DNA from 2 places in the Planctobacterium sp. AWH2_060 genome. Region 1 is predicted to be linked to the other one. Evidence: predicted binding sites of a transcription regulator. Region 1 holds the regulator's gene; the other holds the start of a gene.
The links. The regulator NrdR, encoded in region 1, represses ribonucleotide reductase genes. The targets are predictions, from matches to a motif close to AAACACNANATNTNGTGTTT.
Positions count from the first base shown of each region.

Region 2: a site for NrdR is predicted at 1,388-1,407, ahead of nrdA (class 1a ribonucleoside-diphosphate reductase subunit alpha). Genes of this name have one in related genera too.

Region 1 covers NZ_JBSWTG010000001.1:2,088,021-2,096,458, reverse strand. Annotated here, with positions in the region: gene glyA (serine hydroxymethyltransferase) at 1-1,242, shown strand, start outside; gene ACXAD8_RS08995 (alpha/beta hydrolase family protein) at 1,367-3,289, shown strand; gene ACXAD8_RS08990 (hypothetical protein) at 3,413-3,769, shown strand; gene ACXAD8_RS08985 (DUF6265 family protein) at 3,753-4,226, opposite strand; gene nrdR (transcriptional regulator NrdR) at 4,324-4,773, shown strand; gene ribD (bifunctional diaminohydroxyphosphoribosylaminopyrimidine deaminase/5-amino-6-(5-phosphoribosylamino)uracil reductase RibD) at 4,775-5,884, shown strand; gene ACXAD8_RS08970 (riboflavin synthase) at 5,903-6,562, shown strand; gene ribBA (bifunctional 3,4-dihydroxy-2-butanone-4-phosphate synthase/GTP cyclohydrolase II) at 6,657-7,766, shown strand; gene ribH (6,7-dimethyl-8-ribityllumazine synthase) at 7,883-8,356, shown strand; gene nusB (transcription antitermination factor NusB) at 8,360-8,438, shown strand, end outside.
Region 2 covers NZ_JBSWTG010000001.1:771,880-780,317, reverse strand. Annotated here, with positions in the region: gene ubiG (bifunctional 2-polyprenyl-6-hydroxyphenol methylase/3-demethylubiquinol 3-O-methyltransferase UbiG) at 1-499, shown strand, start outside; gene ACXAD8_RS03430 (HAD family hydrolase) at 496-1,173, shown strand; gene nrdA (class 1a ribonucleoside-diphosphate reductase subunit alpha) at 1,606-3,933, shown strand; gene nrdB (class Ia ribonucleoside-diphosphate reductase subunit beta) at 4,002-5,132, shown strand; gene yfaE (class I ribonucleotide reductase maintenance protein YfaE) at 5,151-5,417, shown strand; gene purC (phosphoribosylaminoimidazolesuccinocarboxamide synthase) at 5,470-6,183, opposite strand; gene bamC (outer membrane protein assembly factor BamC) at 6,201-7,310, opposite strand; gene dapA (4-hydroxy-tetrahydrodipicolinate synthase) at 7,310-8,188, opposite strand; gene ACXAD8_RS03395 (glycine cleavage system transcriptional repressor) at 8,305-8,438, shown strand, end outside.

The sequences.
Region 1 (8,438 bases):
ATGAATATTGCTGATTTTGACCCAGAATTGTGGGATGCCATCCAGGCCGAAACGGTGCGCCAGGAGCACCATATTGAACTGATTGCCTCAGAAAACTATACCAGTCCACGTGTATTGCAGGCTCAGGGTTCACAATTAACCAATAAATATGCTGAAGGTTATCCGGGCAAGCGTTATTACGGTGGTTGTGAGCACGTTGATGTGGCAGAAGAGCTGGCCATTGAGCGCGCCAAGCAATTGTTCGGTGCTGACTATGCTAATGTTCAACCGCACTCTGGTTCCCAGGCTAACTCAGCGGTCTTTATGGCATTATTAGAAGCCAACGATACTGTGTTGGGTATGAGCCTGGCTCACGGTGGTCACTTGACTCACGGTTCACACGTTAACTTCTCAGGTAAGTTATACAAGGCAGTGCAATACGGATTAAACGAAGAAACCGGCGAAATTGATTACGAGCAGGTTAAAGCGTTGGCTGAAGAGCACAAGCCGAAAATGATTATCGGTGGCTTCTCAGCTTACTCAGGTATTGTTGATTGGGCTAAATTCCGTGAAATTGCTGACAGCGTTGGCGCTTATTTATTAGTGGATATGGCTCACGTTGCTGGTTTGGTTGCCGCTGGCGTTTACCCGAATCCGCTACCACACGCTCACGTTGTTACTACAACTACGCACAAGACTTTAGCGGGTCCTCGCGGTGGTCTGATTTTATCTGCTTGTGGTGATGAGGCTATTTACAAGAAGCTGAACAGCGCGGTATTTCCTGGTGGCCAGGGCGGTCCTTTGTGTCACGTTATTGCGGCTAAAGCGGTTGCCTTTAAAGAAGCTTTACAGCCTGAATTTAAAGTATACCAACAGCAGGTTGTTAAAAACGCTAAAGCCATGTGCAAAGCGTTCCAGGATCGCGGTTACAAGATTGTTTCCGATGGCACCGACAACCATTTGTTTTTGTTAGATCTGATTGATAAAGACATCACAGGTAAAGATGCTGACGCTGCATTAGGCAAAGCTTATATTACTGTGAACAAAAATGCGGTTCCAAATGACCCGCGTTCACCGTTTGTTACCAGTGGTTTGCGTATCGGTACGCCGGCGATTACCCGTCGCGGTTTCGGCGAAGAGGAAGCGGCTCAGGTGGCAAACTGGATTTGTGATGTGTTGGACAACATTGCAGACGAAGCCAACATTGCCAGCGTGAAAGAGCAGGTAATGGCACTTTGTAAGCGTTTCCCGGTATACGCTTAATTCTTCATCGTTATTCTATTTTAAAAGCCAGCGTTTGCTGGCTTTTTTAATTCCCTTTCTTTATTCCCTGGTATTTATTAGAATCCACGCCTTTTTAATTCCAGATAATTATCCAGGGAAGGTCGTGAAAAAGTTAATCCTGTTATTGATATGTGCTTTGCTGAGTCTCAAAGCCATAGCCTCTGAATCATTGGTGCCGTTAGAAATCTATGGAGCACTGCCACAAATCAGCATGATGGAAGTGTCTCCCAGCGGCAATCTGATTGGATATCGCGTGGCGGGTGATAACCGCGAGATGTACATCATCCATGACATGAAAAACAATAAGATGGTAACCGGGGTCGATATCTCTCAAATTCGCCCCAGTAATGCCTGGTTTGTGGATGACGATACGTTGATACTGGTAGCCGTGGACAATACTCGTATCTTTGGTTTTCGCGGTCGACACGATATCAGCGCTGCCTATTCCTTTAAAATTTCTGAAAATAAAGTTCGTCAGCTGCTGGTGCTGGGTGATGGCATTTATGAAGGTCAGTCTCAGTTAGGGACAATTGTTGGCCTGAGTACCGATGGCAAATACGCTTACATGCCTGCCTGGCAATCAGAAGGTGCTTACGCGCTGATGAAAGTTAAATTAGAAGGAAGACGCACCCCCAGACCCGTTAAACGGGGGATTCACGATGCCATCGATTATTTTATTTATGACGACAAAATGATTGCCAGAGAGCGTTTCAATAACAAAGCGAACCAGCATAGGGTGGATGTATTAATTGATGGTGAATGGCGGAATATATTTCAGGAAGAAACGGAGATTCGCACCAGATCTTTTGTGGGTCTCACTGATGATATTAAAAGTCTGGTGATGCTTACCCGTGGCGAAAATGGCCGCCGTGCCTATTACACCATGTCTCTAAAAGATGGCACTGTGTCAGAACCAATTTTTAATCCGGAAGACAAAGATGTGGGTTATGTGCTGACTGATCACAATCGGATTGTTCATGGTGTTAGCTATGCCGGATTTAAACCCAGCTATGATTTTTTTGATCCCAAGATTCAGAAAGTCGTGGATAAGGTCATTGCTGACTTACCAGATCACTCTGTAACATTGGTGAGCTATTCCCCTGACTGGCAACACATGATTTTCATGTTGGAAGGGATGGACAGTCCTGGAGACTATTACCTCTACAGCAAAGGTGAGTTTAAGTATATTGCTTCTGGCAGACCGGATTTGCCAGTAAATCAAATTAATCAGGTTTTTCAGACTGAAATTAAAGCCAGAGATGGCCTGCGTTTACCTACCTTATTGACTTTGCCAGCCGTAGATGAACTGAAGAATCTTCCGGCAATTATGTTGCCACATGGTGGTCCGGAGTCTTACGATCGCATCGAATTTGACTGGTTAGCGCAATACTTTGCCAGCAGGGGCTACCTGGTTATGCAGCCGCAGTTTCGTGGCTCTCGCGGTTTTGGCGCTGAGTTTACTTTAAAAGGACGTGGAGAATGGGGCCGCAAAATGCAGGACGATTTAACGGATACCGTTAAAACCCTGGTTAAGTCAGGTTATGTCGACCCTGAGCGCGTGTGTATTGTGGGCGGAAGTTACGGTGGTTATGCCGCATTAGCGGGTGCCACTTTTACCCCTGATCTATATCAGTGTGCTATTTCCTTTAACGGTGTTGCCGATATTGAGCGTATGTTGCGGGACGAGCGCTACGACTATGGCCGCAATCATTGGGTTGTGGCTTATTGGCAAAAACTCATCTCTGATGGCACCGTTGATGAAAACCATATCAAGGCTATCTCCCCAATAAACCATGCAGATAAAGTCAATATTCCGGTATTGCTTATTCACGGCACTCATGACGAGGTAGTGCCTGACCACCAGTCGGAAAATATGTTTGACGAGCTGGAAGAGGCTGGCGTCGATGTGCGATATGTGGAGCTGGATGAAGGTGATCATTACCTGAGTAAAGCGCAGCACAGAATGGCAGCGCTAAAGGCAATTGATCAGTTTATTGGCGAGCATCTGCCAGTAAAACCTCAGTAATGGTGTGCCGTCCGCGACAGAAAGGGCGGCATTAACAGAGTAAGACCGAAGTTAAGCAATTTTGCTTTTTACTCAGATTCGGTTATGTTGTTGTAATAAGCATTAATTAAATTAACAGACATAATGACAGAGATAACCAACCTGCCAGAAGAGAAAAAGCTGAATGTGTTGTTTCGCGTTGAACCCGGTTGCATGGGGCCGGCAGGCATAGATCATATCCAGGATTATTGTAAGTATGCGCAGCAACGGGTGCAAAACTTGCACCCTGAATTTGTTAAGTGGGAAATTGTCGCCCGGATGAATAAAAAGCTACCGGAGATGCAGTTTCGGGCCATGAACAAGAACCTGACACATGCGCAGGCCGAAAAGTATCTGGCGGTGTTTGGACAAAACCTGGAAGAGTTCGAAGAACATTTGCATGACATGTTAGCCCTACTGGTAGATGAGTTTTGGGAAAAGGATGTTAATCGAGGTCTATAATTTGAGACGCGAAGATTAACTGAAACCCCTTTCCTTCATTATTTTTGACATCCACAACCAGACGATTTTCCTCAAGCTGATAATGCAAAATATTGGGAAAATCGTGCTCCTGGTTGCTGAATTCCACCGAATTTTCGCTACAGGCGGTAGCAGCAAAAGCTACTGGTAGAGCGTTATGGTCTACCTTTGCCAAAAAATACAATTGCCCGGACATGTAAACAATACGCATGGTTTCATATTGACGGGTATCACTGCCGGTTTTCTGAGTATAACCCAGGCCTTCCATCGTCAGGTCACTGACAGTTTGCCATTTTTCGGAGATACGGCTCTTTTCTGACTGCTGCAACCACTCACCGTTTAACCAGTTTATATTGGCGATAGTACACTTGGGTTTCGCCTCAATATTCTGTGTAATAAAGAGCAAACAAAACAGTGCTAAATATTTCGAAATATTCATCAATGGTCTATTCTCCATAACCTTGAAAAACGGTTTTTTACACCTATATCAGAAACGCTCAAGTTAGTTCTATCTCAAAAATCAGGATCCCGCCAGCATGATTTGTCCTTTTTGTATGACTACGGAAACCAAAGTCATTGATTCCCGACTGGTGTCAGAAGGCCACCAGGTGCGTCGTCGCCGTGAATGCACTCAATGCCATGAACGTTTTACCACCTTTGAAATTGCCGAATTGGTAATGCCACGTATTGTTAAGCGCGATGGCAAAAGAGAGCCCTTTAATGAAGACAAACTCAGAGCCGGTATGCAGCGAGCCCTGGAAAAACGCCCAGTTAACACCGAAAAAATTGAGCAAAGTGTGCATCGCATTAAGTCTCATCTGCGCGGAACCGGTGAAAGAGAAATCAGTAGTGAACTGGTGGGCAATTTGATAATGGCCGAGTTAATTGAATTAGATAAAGTGGCTTACGTGCGTTTCGCTTCCGTTTACCGTTCGTTTGAAGATATTAAAGAGTTCGGTGAAGAAATCGCTCGCCTTGGAGACTAACATGTTTTCGCAGATAGACGCAGAACACATGGCCAGAGCGTTGAAACTGGCAGAAAAGGGCCGTTATACCACGTCTCCTAACCCCAATGTTGGCTGTGTGTTGGTAGCTGAAGATGGCAGCGTTATTTCCGAAGCCTTTCACCTGAAAGCTGGGGGACCTCATGCTGAAGCTGAGGCCTTGAATCGCGCCGGTGCCAATGCTGCTAACGCTACTGCCTATGTCACGTTGGAACCCTGTTCCCATTTTGGACGCACCCCACCTTGCTGCGATGCTTTAATTCGGGCCGGCGTAAAACGGGTGGTGGTCGCTATGCAGGACCCAAATCCTAAAGTGGCGGGGCAAGGCATAAACAGAATGCGCGATGCGGGTATTCAGGTGGATATTGGTTTAATGGAGAGTCAGGCAGAGGCGCTTAACCAAGGTTTCTTAAAAAGGCAATTACAGGGCACCCCCAAAGTTAGTTTAAAAATGGCGGCTTCTGTGGATGCTAAAACGGCATTGGCCAATGGCGTCAGTCAATGGATCACCGGCAATGCAGCACGCCGCGATGTTCAGGTGCATAGAGCGCGAAGTTGTGCCATTGTCAGTGGTTCCGGTACGGTTCTGGCTGATAACCCTTCGTTAAACGTCAGAGCTGAGGAACTGCACGAGTCAGTCAAACAGGCATATCTGGGCGATATTCGTCAACCATTACGGGTGATATTGGATGGCCGTAACCAGTTGCATCCTGAGCTTAAAGTATTTGCTGATGATAACGTGCTGGTGGTGAATATTGAGCCAAATGACAAGTTAACTGAAGCTGGCATTGCGCAGTGGCAGGCCCCAGTTGACGAGGGCAAGATAGATTTAAAGGCATTGTTAGCTTATCTCGGCGACAGGCAGTTAAATGAAATCTGGCTGGAAGCCGGCAGCCGCCTGGCGGGCGCGTTCGTGGAGCGAAATTTAGTGGATGAGTTAATCCTTTACATAGCGCCAAAATTGATGGGCCACAATGGCTTTGGTTTGTTGCAGTTACCAGAGTTTCAAACTATGTCACAGGTGCCTGAGTTACGCTTTTCAGATACCCGACTGGTGGGCGAAGATTTAAAAATCACCGCTCATTTTGTCTAAAAATACAGGGGAATTATCGTGTTTACCGGAATTATCGAATCAGTAGGCAGTATTGGCGCAATGCAGGCCAGAGGCAGTGATATGCGCGTCAGCATCCAGGTTGGCAAGCTAGATATGTCTGATGTGCAATTGGGCGACAGTATAGCCACCAATGGGGTGTGTCTGACTGTGGTGGAGTTTTCTGCGCAGCATTATGTGGCTGACGTGTCCATGGAGACTATCAAGCGCACTGGTTTTGCTAACTATCAACAGGGTATGACGGTGAACCTGGAAAAAGCGCTGATGGCAACTTCCCGGTTAGGGGGGCATATCGTCAGTGGCCATGTCGACGGCGTTGGCGAAATTGCCAGTATGGAAAATACCGGACAAACCTGGGAGATTTGGGTGAAAGCGCCAGATAACCTGGCCCGGTACATTGCCGAAAAAGGCTCCATCACTGTAGATGGCGTGAGTCTGACGGTCAATGATGTGGATGGGGCTAAGTTTAAGTTAACACTGGTACCCCACACGTTACAGGAAACCATTATTCAACATTATCAGGTGGGCACCAGGGTAAACCTGGAAGTGGACGTGATTGCCCGCTATCTGGAGCGCCTGATGTTGGGAGACAAAGCGGCGCAGAGCACAGGAAAAGAGATTAATCTGTCGTTTTTAGCTGAAAATGGTTATCTACGATAGTACAATTCGCCACCGCAATTGTAAGCAATATAACCCGACGTCGGGGCTAGCTCGTCTGGATACCCACGTCACCAACCCTACAGTAAATTAGATTATGTCATTACACAGTACAGAAGAAATCCTCGAAGATATTCGCAACGGTAAAATGGTCATCCTGATGGATGACGAAGATCGTGAAAATGAAGGCGATATCATCATAGCCGCAGAACATGTTACGCCGGAAGCGATTAACTTTATGGTGACTCATGCCAGAGGACTGGTGTGCTTACCTATGACCCAGGAGCGCTGTAAAAAGTTAAAATTGCCATTAATGGTGGAAAACAATGGCGCACAGTTTTCCACTAATTTTACCGTATCGATTGAAGCCGCTGAAGGGGTTGTTACCGGGATTTCAGCCGCTGATCGGGCCCGAACCATTTTGGCTGCCGTTGCGCCCGACGCGGTGGCGACAGATATTGTCCAGCCAGGTCACATATTCCCGCTGATTGCCAAAGAAGGCGGGGTGCTCAACCGGGCTGGTCATACTGAAGCCGCGGTAGATTTGGCGCGTTTGGCGGGCTGTGAACCGGCTGGCGTGATCGTGGAAGTGCTAAACGATGATGGCACCATGGCGAGACGCCCAGAGTTGGAAGCCTTTGCCAAAAAACACGATCTGAAACTGGGTACAATTGCCGATCTCATCGAATACCGCAATATCAACGAAGCTACAGTCGAGCAGGTGGCCACCTGCAAATTGCCCACCGAACACGGGGAATTTGAACTGGCTACCTTTAAAGACACTATCGACAATCAGGTACACTTCGCGTTGTGTAAAGGCAATATCACACCGGAAGAGCCCACCCTGGTAAGGGTTCACTTGCGCAACACCTTTAGTGATGTGCTGGGCTCAGGGCGTTCAATTGACCGTTCTATGGATTTACCGCAAGCCATGAAACGCATTGCCGCTGACGGTGGCGTATTGTTGATTTTAGGCCGTGAAGAAAGCAGTGACGAGCTGGTACACGTGGTACAGCAATTTGAAGCTGAAGACAAAGGCGAGAAGGCGGTCACTAATTTGTGGAAGGGCACTTCCAGAACCGTTGGTGTCGGTTGTCAGATTTTAAAAACCCTGGGTGTGCAGAAAATGCGATTGCTCAGTAAACCGGTTAAATATCATGCCTTGTCCGGCTATGGTTTAGAAGTGGTAGAAACGATTTCTGACTAAAGATTGTATACCCGGCAGGGTCTGATGAAATAATACAAAAAATCCGGTGAATAGCGGGCAGGTGTGGTAGAATCCGCGCCAGCCAAATTCCGGACCAATTATTGAGGCAAGATTATATGAACATTGTGGAAGGTAATATCAGAGCCACAGGCAAAAAATTCGCCATTGTGGTGTCGCGTTTTAACAGCTTTGTTGTTGACCATCTGGTGGAAGGCGCCATCGATGCACTGGAAAGAGCGGGTGAAGTAAATGAACAAGATATTACTGTCATCAAGGTACCTGGCGCATACGAATTGCCGCTGGTAGCTAAAAAAGCGGCTGAAAGTGGTAAATTTGATGCCATCATTGCGATTGGTGCAGTGATCCGCGGCGGTACACCGCATTTCGATTTTGTTGCCGGAGAATGTAATAAAGGCCTGGCACAGGTGTCTTTAGAATACGATATTCCGGTTGCCTTTGGTGTGATCACCACCGACAGCATTGAGCAGGCCATTGAGCGCTCAGGCACAAAAGCGGGTAACAAAGGCGCAGAAGCTGCTCATTCCGCACTGGAAATGGTTAACGTTATTGACCAATTAGCCGGAGTATAAAAGGTGAAAGTAGCTGGACGTAAAAAGGCCAGAGAGCTGGCGATGCAGGCGATTTACTCGTGGCAGATGACGGGTAATCCTG
Region 2 (8,438 bases), 1.3 Mb from region 1:
AGCGGGTGCTGATGTTGTTGGTATTGATATGGGCGCTGAACCGCTTGAAGTTGCTAAATTACACGCTCTGGAATCCGGCGTTCAGGTAGACTACCGACAACTACCAGCAGAACAGATGGCCGAAGCTGAGCCAGAATCTTTTGATGTGGTTACCTGTCTGGAGATGCTGGAACACGTACCGGATCCTGCTTCTATCGTTTCGGCTTGTAGCAAATTAGTAAAACCCGGTGGCTGGGTTTTCTTTTCCACCCTGAATCGCAATATTAAGTCCTGGTCTATGGCAGTCGTTGCTGCAGAATATGTTTTGGGTTTGGTGCCTAAAGGCACTCACGATTATCAAAAATTCATCAAACCCTCTGAGTTAATGGCATGGACGGATGCATCGGGATTGGCTGCCCGCAAAATAACCGGTCTTCACTATAACCCTTTGGCAAAATCCTATTATCTTTCTGACAGCAATGTCGATGTCAATTACATTGTAGGCTGCCAGAAATTATGATGACCTTACCACAGGCTGTGTTATTCGACCTGGACGGGACATTATTGGATACCGCGCCGGATCTGGGGAATGCCTTAAACCACATTCTGGCCCAACTGCACTACCCCTTAAAGAGTTATCAGGAATATCGGGTTGAGTCCTCCAATGGCGCCATTGGTTTGCTGAAAATGGGCCTGGGCGATGATTTCGAAACGTTTGATAGTGCAGAATTGAGAGAGCAATTTTTGCAATTCTATGCCAAAAACGTTTGTCAGGATACCCGGGCATTTGAGGGCATTGAAGGATTAATTAGACAACTGGATAAGATGGACATCCCTTGGGGTATTGTCACTAATAAACCGGCGTTTTTAACCACCGACCTACTGACGTTCTTTCCTTTATTCAAACAATGTAAGGTGTGTTATTCAGGGGACTCATTCACAAACCGCAAGCCTCATCCTGAGCCACTTTTAAAGGCGGCAGAAGTGCTTAATATTGTTCCATCACAAATATGGTATGTCGGAGACGCCGAGCGAGATATGGACGCTGCCAAAGCGGCTGGCATGAAAGCGGTGCTGGCCCGATATGGTTATTTAACACAAGCAGAACTGGACAAGAATTGGGAAGTCGATTTGGTAGTGGAATCACCTCAACAACTTACCGATATTTTACGTAAATGCACATTGGGGGAATAAATTCTCTCGGCATTTTCAATCGGTCCAAATGGACGATTTTGTCAATGTTATCTTTAGATCGCTTCAATCTAAATGAAGTGATTTTATTACTATTTATTTTATACAAAAATTCAGTTGTAAGATTAGTATTGAAATTCCAAACACTCCTACATGAAACCAGCTTTGAAGTTAGCTTACACTAACCGAAAAAAGCACCGGTGATTAAAGCATCAGCACACACCATATCTTGGGTTGAAAAGAGCAAGAAACCCCTTTATCTTGTGTCCCAAGGTTAACAAGGGTTAGCCTTGAATTGGGGAATGACGAGTCGAAAAAAGCATCATAGCTAAGCCAAACACCAGTATACATACCGGGTTGGCAAAAATAGTGTGCGCGACAGACTACACTTAATCGACCTCGCCAACGATTTATAATAATAACAGTGGCAGCTTTATGAATAATACTTTGTACGTCACCAAGCGAAATGGTGAGCGTGAGCCTATTGATCTGGATAAAATCCACCGCGTCCTTGACTGGGCCGCTAAAGGTTTGTCTAACGTTTCCGTCTCTCAGGTAGAGATAAAAGCCCATATTCAGTTTTACGATGGAATCAAAACCGAAGACATTCACGAAACCCTGATCAAATCAGCAGCAGACCTGATATCCACAGATAGCCCGGATTATCAGTATTTTGCTGCGCGATTAGCGATATTCCATTTGCGCAAAAAAGCCTATGGCCAGTTTGAACCGCCGTCGCTGTATCAGCACGTTCAAAAAATGGTAGAAATGGGCAAGTATGACGAGCATATACTGCAAGATTACAGTGCCGCTGAATTTGAGTTAATGGAAGAATATATCGACCACTGGCGCGATATGAATTTCAGTTACGCAGCGGTTAAACAGCTGGAAGGTAAATACCTGGTGCAAAACCGTGTGACCGGTGAAATATACGAAAGCGCGCAGTTTTTGTATATTTTGGTGGCCGCCTGTTTATTCGCAAAATACCCGACAGAAACAAGAATGAACTATATTCGACGTTTTTATGATGCAACGTCGACTTTTAAGATCTCACTGCCAACCCCGATCATGGCCGGTGTCAGAACCCCTACCCGTCAATTTAGCTCCTGTGTTTTGATTGAAACAGGAGATAGCCTGGATTCTATCAATGCCACTGCCAGCGCTATTGTTAAATATGTGAGTCAACGGGCCGGAATCGGTGTCAACGCTGGTAACATCCGAGCATTGGGAAGCCCAATCAGAGGCGGTGAAGCATACCACACTGGTTGTATTCCATTTTATAAGTACTTTCAGACTGCGGTTAAAAGCTGCTCTCAAGGCGGTGTCAGAGGTGGTGCAGCCACTCTGTTTTACCCGCTTTGGCATATGGAAGTCGAATCATTGCTGGTACTTAAAAACAACCGTGGTGTAGAAGAAAACCGTGTTCGTCACCTGGATTACGGTGTTCAGTTTAACAAGACCATGTACCAACGCCTGATCAAAGACGGCTACATTACCTTGTTTAGCCCCTCTGACGTTCCCGGCTTATACGACGCCTTCTTTGCTGATCAGGACAAGTTCGAAGCGCTATATACGCAATACGAAAAAGATCCCAGCATTCGCAAAAAACAAATTAAGGCTCTGGAGCTGTTTAGTCTGTTTATGCAAGAACGCGCCAGCACTGGCCGTATCTATCTGCAAAATGTCGATCACTGTAATACCCACAGTCCATTTGATCCCAAAGTGGCCCCGGTTAAACAAAGTAACCTGTGCCTTGAAATCGCTTTGCCTACTAAGCCTCTGGCGCATGTTAACGACGAAGAAGGTGAAATTGCACTTTGTACTTTATCGGCCTTTAACCTGGGGGCTATCGAGTCTCCGGAAGACTTTAAAGAACTGTCAGAACTGGCAGTCAGAGCACTGGACAACCTTTTAGATTATCAGGATTACCCAGTACCCGCCGCTTATAACGCAACCATGGGCAGACGTACCCTGGGGATTGGTGTTATCAACTTTGCTTATTATTTGGCGAAGAACGGTGTTCGTTATTCTGATGGCAGTGCCAATAACCTGGTACACGAAACCTTTGAAGCCATGCAGTATTACTTGCTTAAAGCGTCTGTAGAGCTGGCTAAAGAAAAAGGTGCCTGCCCTAAATTTAATGAAACTACGTATGCTCAGGGCGTTTTGCCAATCGATACCTATAAAAAGGATCTCGATGCAATCTGTACTTCTCAGCTCAAACTGGACTGGGAGTCCCTGAGAAAAGAAATACAACAGCATGGCTTGCGCAATTCAACCTTGTCGGCATTGATGCCTTCTGAAACATCGTCGCAAATCTCTAACGCCACTAATGGCATAGAGCCGCCGCGCGGCCACATCAGCGTTAAAGCCAGTAAAGATGGTGTATTAAAGCAGGTTGTTCCTGAGTATCAAAAGCTCAAAGACAACTATGAATTGCTGTGGGATATCCCGTCTAATGATGGCTACCTGCAATTGGTTGCCATTATTCAGAAGTTTATCGATCAAACGATCTCCGCAAATACAAATTATGATCCGGGTAAATTCGAAGGTGGTAAAGTGCCGATGAAGTTACTGATCAAAGATTTGCTTACTGCGTATAAACTAGGTGTAAAAACACTGTACTACCACAATACTCGTGACGGAGCCGGAGATGAATCCAGCAAACCTGAAACCACTCAAAAAGCAGCCAGCAGGCCTGCAGTGGAAGAAGTTGTGGAAGAGCAAGATGACGATTGCGCCGGTGGTGCCTGTAAAATTTAAAACTGTTACCGGGAGCCTGTTGGCTCCCGGTGAGATATCGCAGACCTTCTTATAAAAAATATAATCAGATGAAATATACAACGTTCAATCACAAGACCACTAACCCGCTCAGTGAACCTATGTTCTTTGGCAACCCGGTAAACGTAGCGCGTTATGATCAACAAAAACATCCAATCTTTGAAAAGCTGATTGAAAAACAAATCAGCTTTTTTTGGCGACCTGAAGAAGTGGATGTCAGTAAAGACAGAATCGACTTTCAAGGATTGAGCACGTCGGAAAAACACATCTTTGTTTCCAATCTGAAGTACCAGACTCTGTTAGATTCTGTGCAGGGTCGTAGCCCCAATATTGCATTTTTGCCCATTGTGTCCTTGCCTGAGCTGGAAACCTGGGTGGAAACCTGGTCGTTTTACGAAACCATTCACTCTCGTTCCTACACTCATATACTGAGAAATCTGTTTTCAGATCCCAGTGATGTGTTTGAAGATATCGTGGTTAACGAGGAAATTAAACGTCGCGCCACTGACATTTCTAAGTACTACGATGATTTAATCTTCGCTACTCAGTTATGGCAAACCCAGGGTGAAGGCGTTCATGTCGTTAACGGCACTAAGTATGAAATCAACATGCGCGTGCTTAAGAAGAAACTGTATCTGTGCATGAATTCCGTCAACGCACTGGAAGCTATTCGCTTTTACGTTTCTTTTGCTTGTACCTTTGCTTTCGCCGAGCGCGAGTTAATGGAAGGCAACTCGAAGATCATTCGCTTGATTGCCCGCGATGAAAACCTGCATCTGACTTCCACACAGCACATTCTCAATCTTTGGGCTCGTGGCAAAGACGATCCGGAAATGGCGGAAATTGCAGAAGAGTGTAAAGACGAAGCTGAAGCTATTTTCTTAAAAGCGGTTGAACAAGAAAAGCAGTGGGCAGAGTATCTGTTCCAGAATGGCTCTATGATTGGTCTGAACAAAGAAATCTTGTGCCAGTACGTTGAGTTCATCGCTAACCACAGAATGGCAGCCATTGGTCTTGGACAGCCCTTTAGTGTGCAAAGCAATCCTCTGCCATGGATGAATAACTACTTAAATTCTGACAACGTACAGGTAGCCCCTCAAGAAGCGGAAATCAGTTCCTATCTTGTAGGACAGATTGATAGCGAAGTTAATGCTGACGATTTCGGCGATTTTGATCTTTAATTAGATCATTTCGTCGTAATGAAACCTATAGAACCGTTACGCATAACTCTGGAATCAGGCGAAGCTGTTGAACAACAGACTGATAAAACCATTCTGGAGTCATTGGAAACCGCCGGGCAAGAAGTACACTTTCATTGTCGAGAAGGGTTTTGTGGCGCATGTCGTACCAAACTGACTTCTGGTTCAGTTAAGTACCTGACCGACCCACTGGCATTTATTGACGACGATGAAATACTGCCTTGCTGTTGTGTTGCAGAGCAGGACATTTCAATCAAATTATTATAAAAAAAGCCACGCATTTGCGTGGCTTTTTAGTTTTTATCGGGTTCTAAAAAACTTAGTCCAGATTAACGCCTAATCTGTTGGCGACTTCTTCATAAGCTTCTACAACACCACCCAGACCTTGTCTGAAGCGATCTTTATCCAGCTTTTCACGAGTTTCTTTATCCCATAAACGGCAACCGTCTGGCGTAAACTCATCACCCAACACTATCTCACCATTGGATACACCAAACTCAAGCTTGTAATCCACTAACAACATTCCCGCATCACTGAATAAGGTTTTAAGGACGTTGTTAACTTTGAAGGTTAATTCCTTCATGCGATCGATTTGTTCTTGTGTTGCCCAGCCAAATGACAATACGTGGTACTCATTTACCATAGGATCGTGCAGTTCATCATTTTTGAGGAAAAACTCAAAAGTAGGCGGATTCAGCTCCATGCCTTCTTCTACACCAAGGCGTCTTACGATAGAGCCAGCTGCGATGTTTCTTACCACACATTCCACAGGGATCATGTCTAACTTTTTAACCAGAGATTCATTATCTGACAGCAACGCTTCTACCTGAGTAGGAATGCCTGCTTCTTCCAGCTTAGACATAATAAAATGATTGAACTTGTTGTTTACCATCCCTTTACGGGCCAACTGTTCAATTTTTTGCCCATCAAAAGCAGAGGTGTCATTTCTGAACTCCAACACTAACTTGTCAGCGTCGTCAGTTAAGTAAACGGTCTTTGCTTTACCACGATAAAGTTCTTTAGTTTTTTGCATGATAGCTCTTCAGTAGATTAAATATCTAAATCATCAGTGGTCATAACCTGCTCGAAGGCTGGATAAATGTCACTGACGGTGCTGGCTGACAACGGATTATCTTCCGCATCACGCAGCGATAAACTGGTTTTAGGTCCCTGCTCCTTGACTACAATTCGGTAGTCAGCCTGCTCAATGGCAAGCTTATTATTGGAGTTAAACAAACTGCTCCACCATCCTTCTTCACTACCCGCATAGGTGGCGAAAATCAGGCCAGTGGACTGATCCAGATCTTTGACATTGAATCCCAGTTTTCTCAGTACCAACAACAATCTTGGCCAGGTAACTTCATAGCTCGCATTTACCAGGTAAGCCGGCTCTCCATCGGCGTCAAAACCCAACTCCATAGGCAATCCGCTCATCACTTTGCGGGCCTTGCGAATATCCGCTAATTTTAACTGTTTTTCATAATGACTGATAACATCATTGAGTACTTCTACTTCATTTTTTCTTACCTGATGCTCAGAAATGTCTGCGACAACATCCTCGTCAACCGTTTCCAAATAATCCACCAGTCTGGTATACAAGGTGGCAGAACGGCCATGAGATTTAACATCCAGGGTGAACTCAAACCTTTGACCAATTTTCCGTTCGGTTTTAGTCCAGCTATACCAGGGGCTGTCGGCATCATCTTCAATGATCATCCAGTCAGTTTTTAAGCGCTGCTGAGCTTTATCAAAATCAACAACTGCGATACCTCTTTCGTCGAGATAACTGATCAGAGAATTCCAGATTGCGGTGTCGAGCGGCACGTCATCGCGAACCTGGTCGAATTGTACAATGGCTTCACGAGAGCCTTCCATAATACGAGAGCCAGTAACAACCGGTAAAACTAATCTCGGTGAACTGATATCAAGCTCCCCGCCCAGCTCTCCTGATTCGGCATTTGCGCCAATCTGTGGAATCTCATATTCATCGCCAAAGCGAGGCGTATCTTTGCCTTGCGGTACTTTGACCTTTTCAGTTTGCACAGAATCAAGATGAGGATACGATGGATCAGTTTGTTGTTCTTCTTGCCACAAGGCACAACCACTTAATCCGAGCGAAAGGGAAACTGCTACTAGTGCACTTATACGTAATTTTTGCATTAAATCAACGCCATTTGTTTTAATAATTTTTCGAGTCTTTCCTGACTTGCCACTTCAGGCTCCACCATGGGCAATCTCAAAAACGGGCTTTGGCTAAATCCCATCTTGTACAATGCCCATTTTGGCATAACAGGATTAGGTTCGATAAATAATTCGCGATGAAGTTCCGCAATAGATGCATCTATTTGTCTGGCCAGCTCGGCATTACCGCCAGTAGCGGCTTTACACAAGTCAGACATCAACTTGGGCACTATGTTTGCTGTCACAGAAATTACCCCATGACCACCTTGCAACATAAATTCACAGCCTGTTGGATCATCACCGCTTAACAGTGCAAAGTCAGCGGGAAGCACCTCTCGCAATTCTGCCAGTCGCGCCAGATCGCCGGTAGCATCTTTTAATGCCACAATGTTTTCGTGCTGCGCTAGTTGGCGCACTGAATCCGCATCCAAGTCCGCGACTGTTCTGCCGGGCACATTATAAAGAATAACCGGCACAGTTGCAGCATCCGCAATAGCCTGAAAATGTTGCACCATGCCCCTTTGTTGCGGTTTGTTATAATAAGGGACCACACTGAGCATGGCTGATATACCAACGCTTTGCATTAAATCACCCAGTTCAATCGCCTCGGAGGTGGAATTAGCACCGGTTCCAGCGATTACCGGGATTTTGCCATCGGCATATTCAACGGTTTTTCGTACAACTTCAACGTGCTCTGAAACAGGGAGAGTGGCGGACTCACCGGTAGTCCCAACGGACACTATGGCATCAGTGCCATTATCAATGTGGAATTGCACTAGTTTTTGCAATGAAGCATAATCGACGTCACCGTCAGGTGACATTGGCGTAATCAACGCTACAATACTGCCTTTAATCATATGGGCTCCCAGAAAAATAGCGCTTAATGGTAATGACCTAAGCCATTAAAAACAAGGTATCCGCGAGTTTTATCTGGCGACATAAAAAAAACAAAGGAGCGACGCAGGAAATCTGTATGAAACATCAGCTAATTGTAACTTTCCTTGGTGCTGATAAAGCGGGAATTTTAGGAGAAATAGCGACTCTGGCCTGTTCTCTTAATTGTAACATCTTAGACAGTCGTCTGGCTCACTATGGACAAGACTTTTC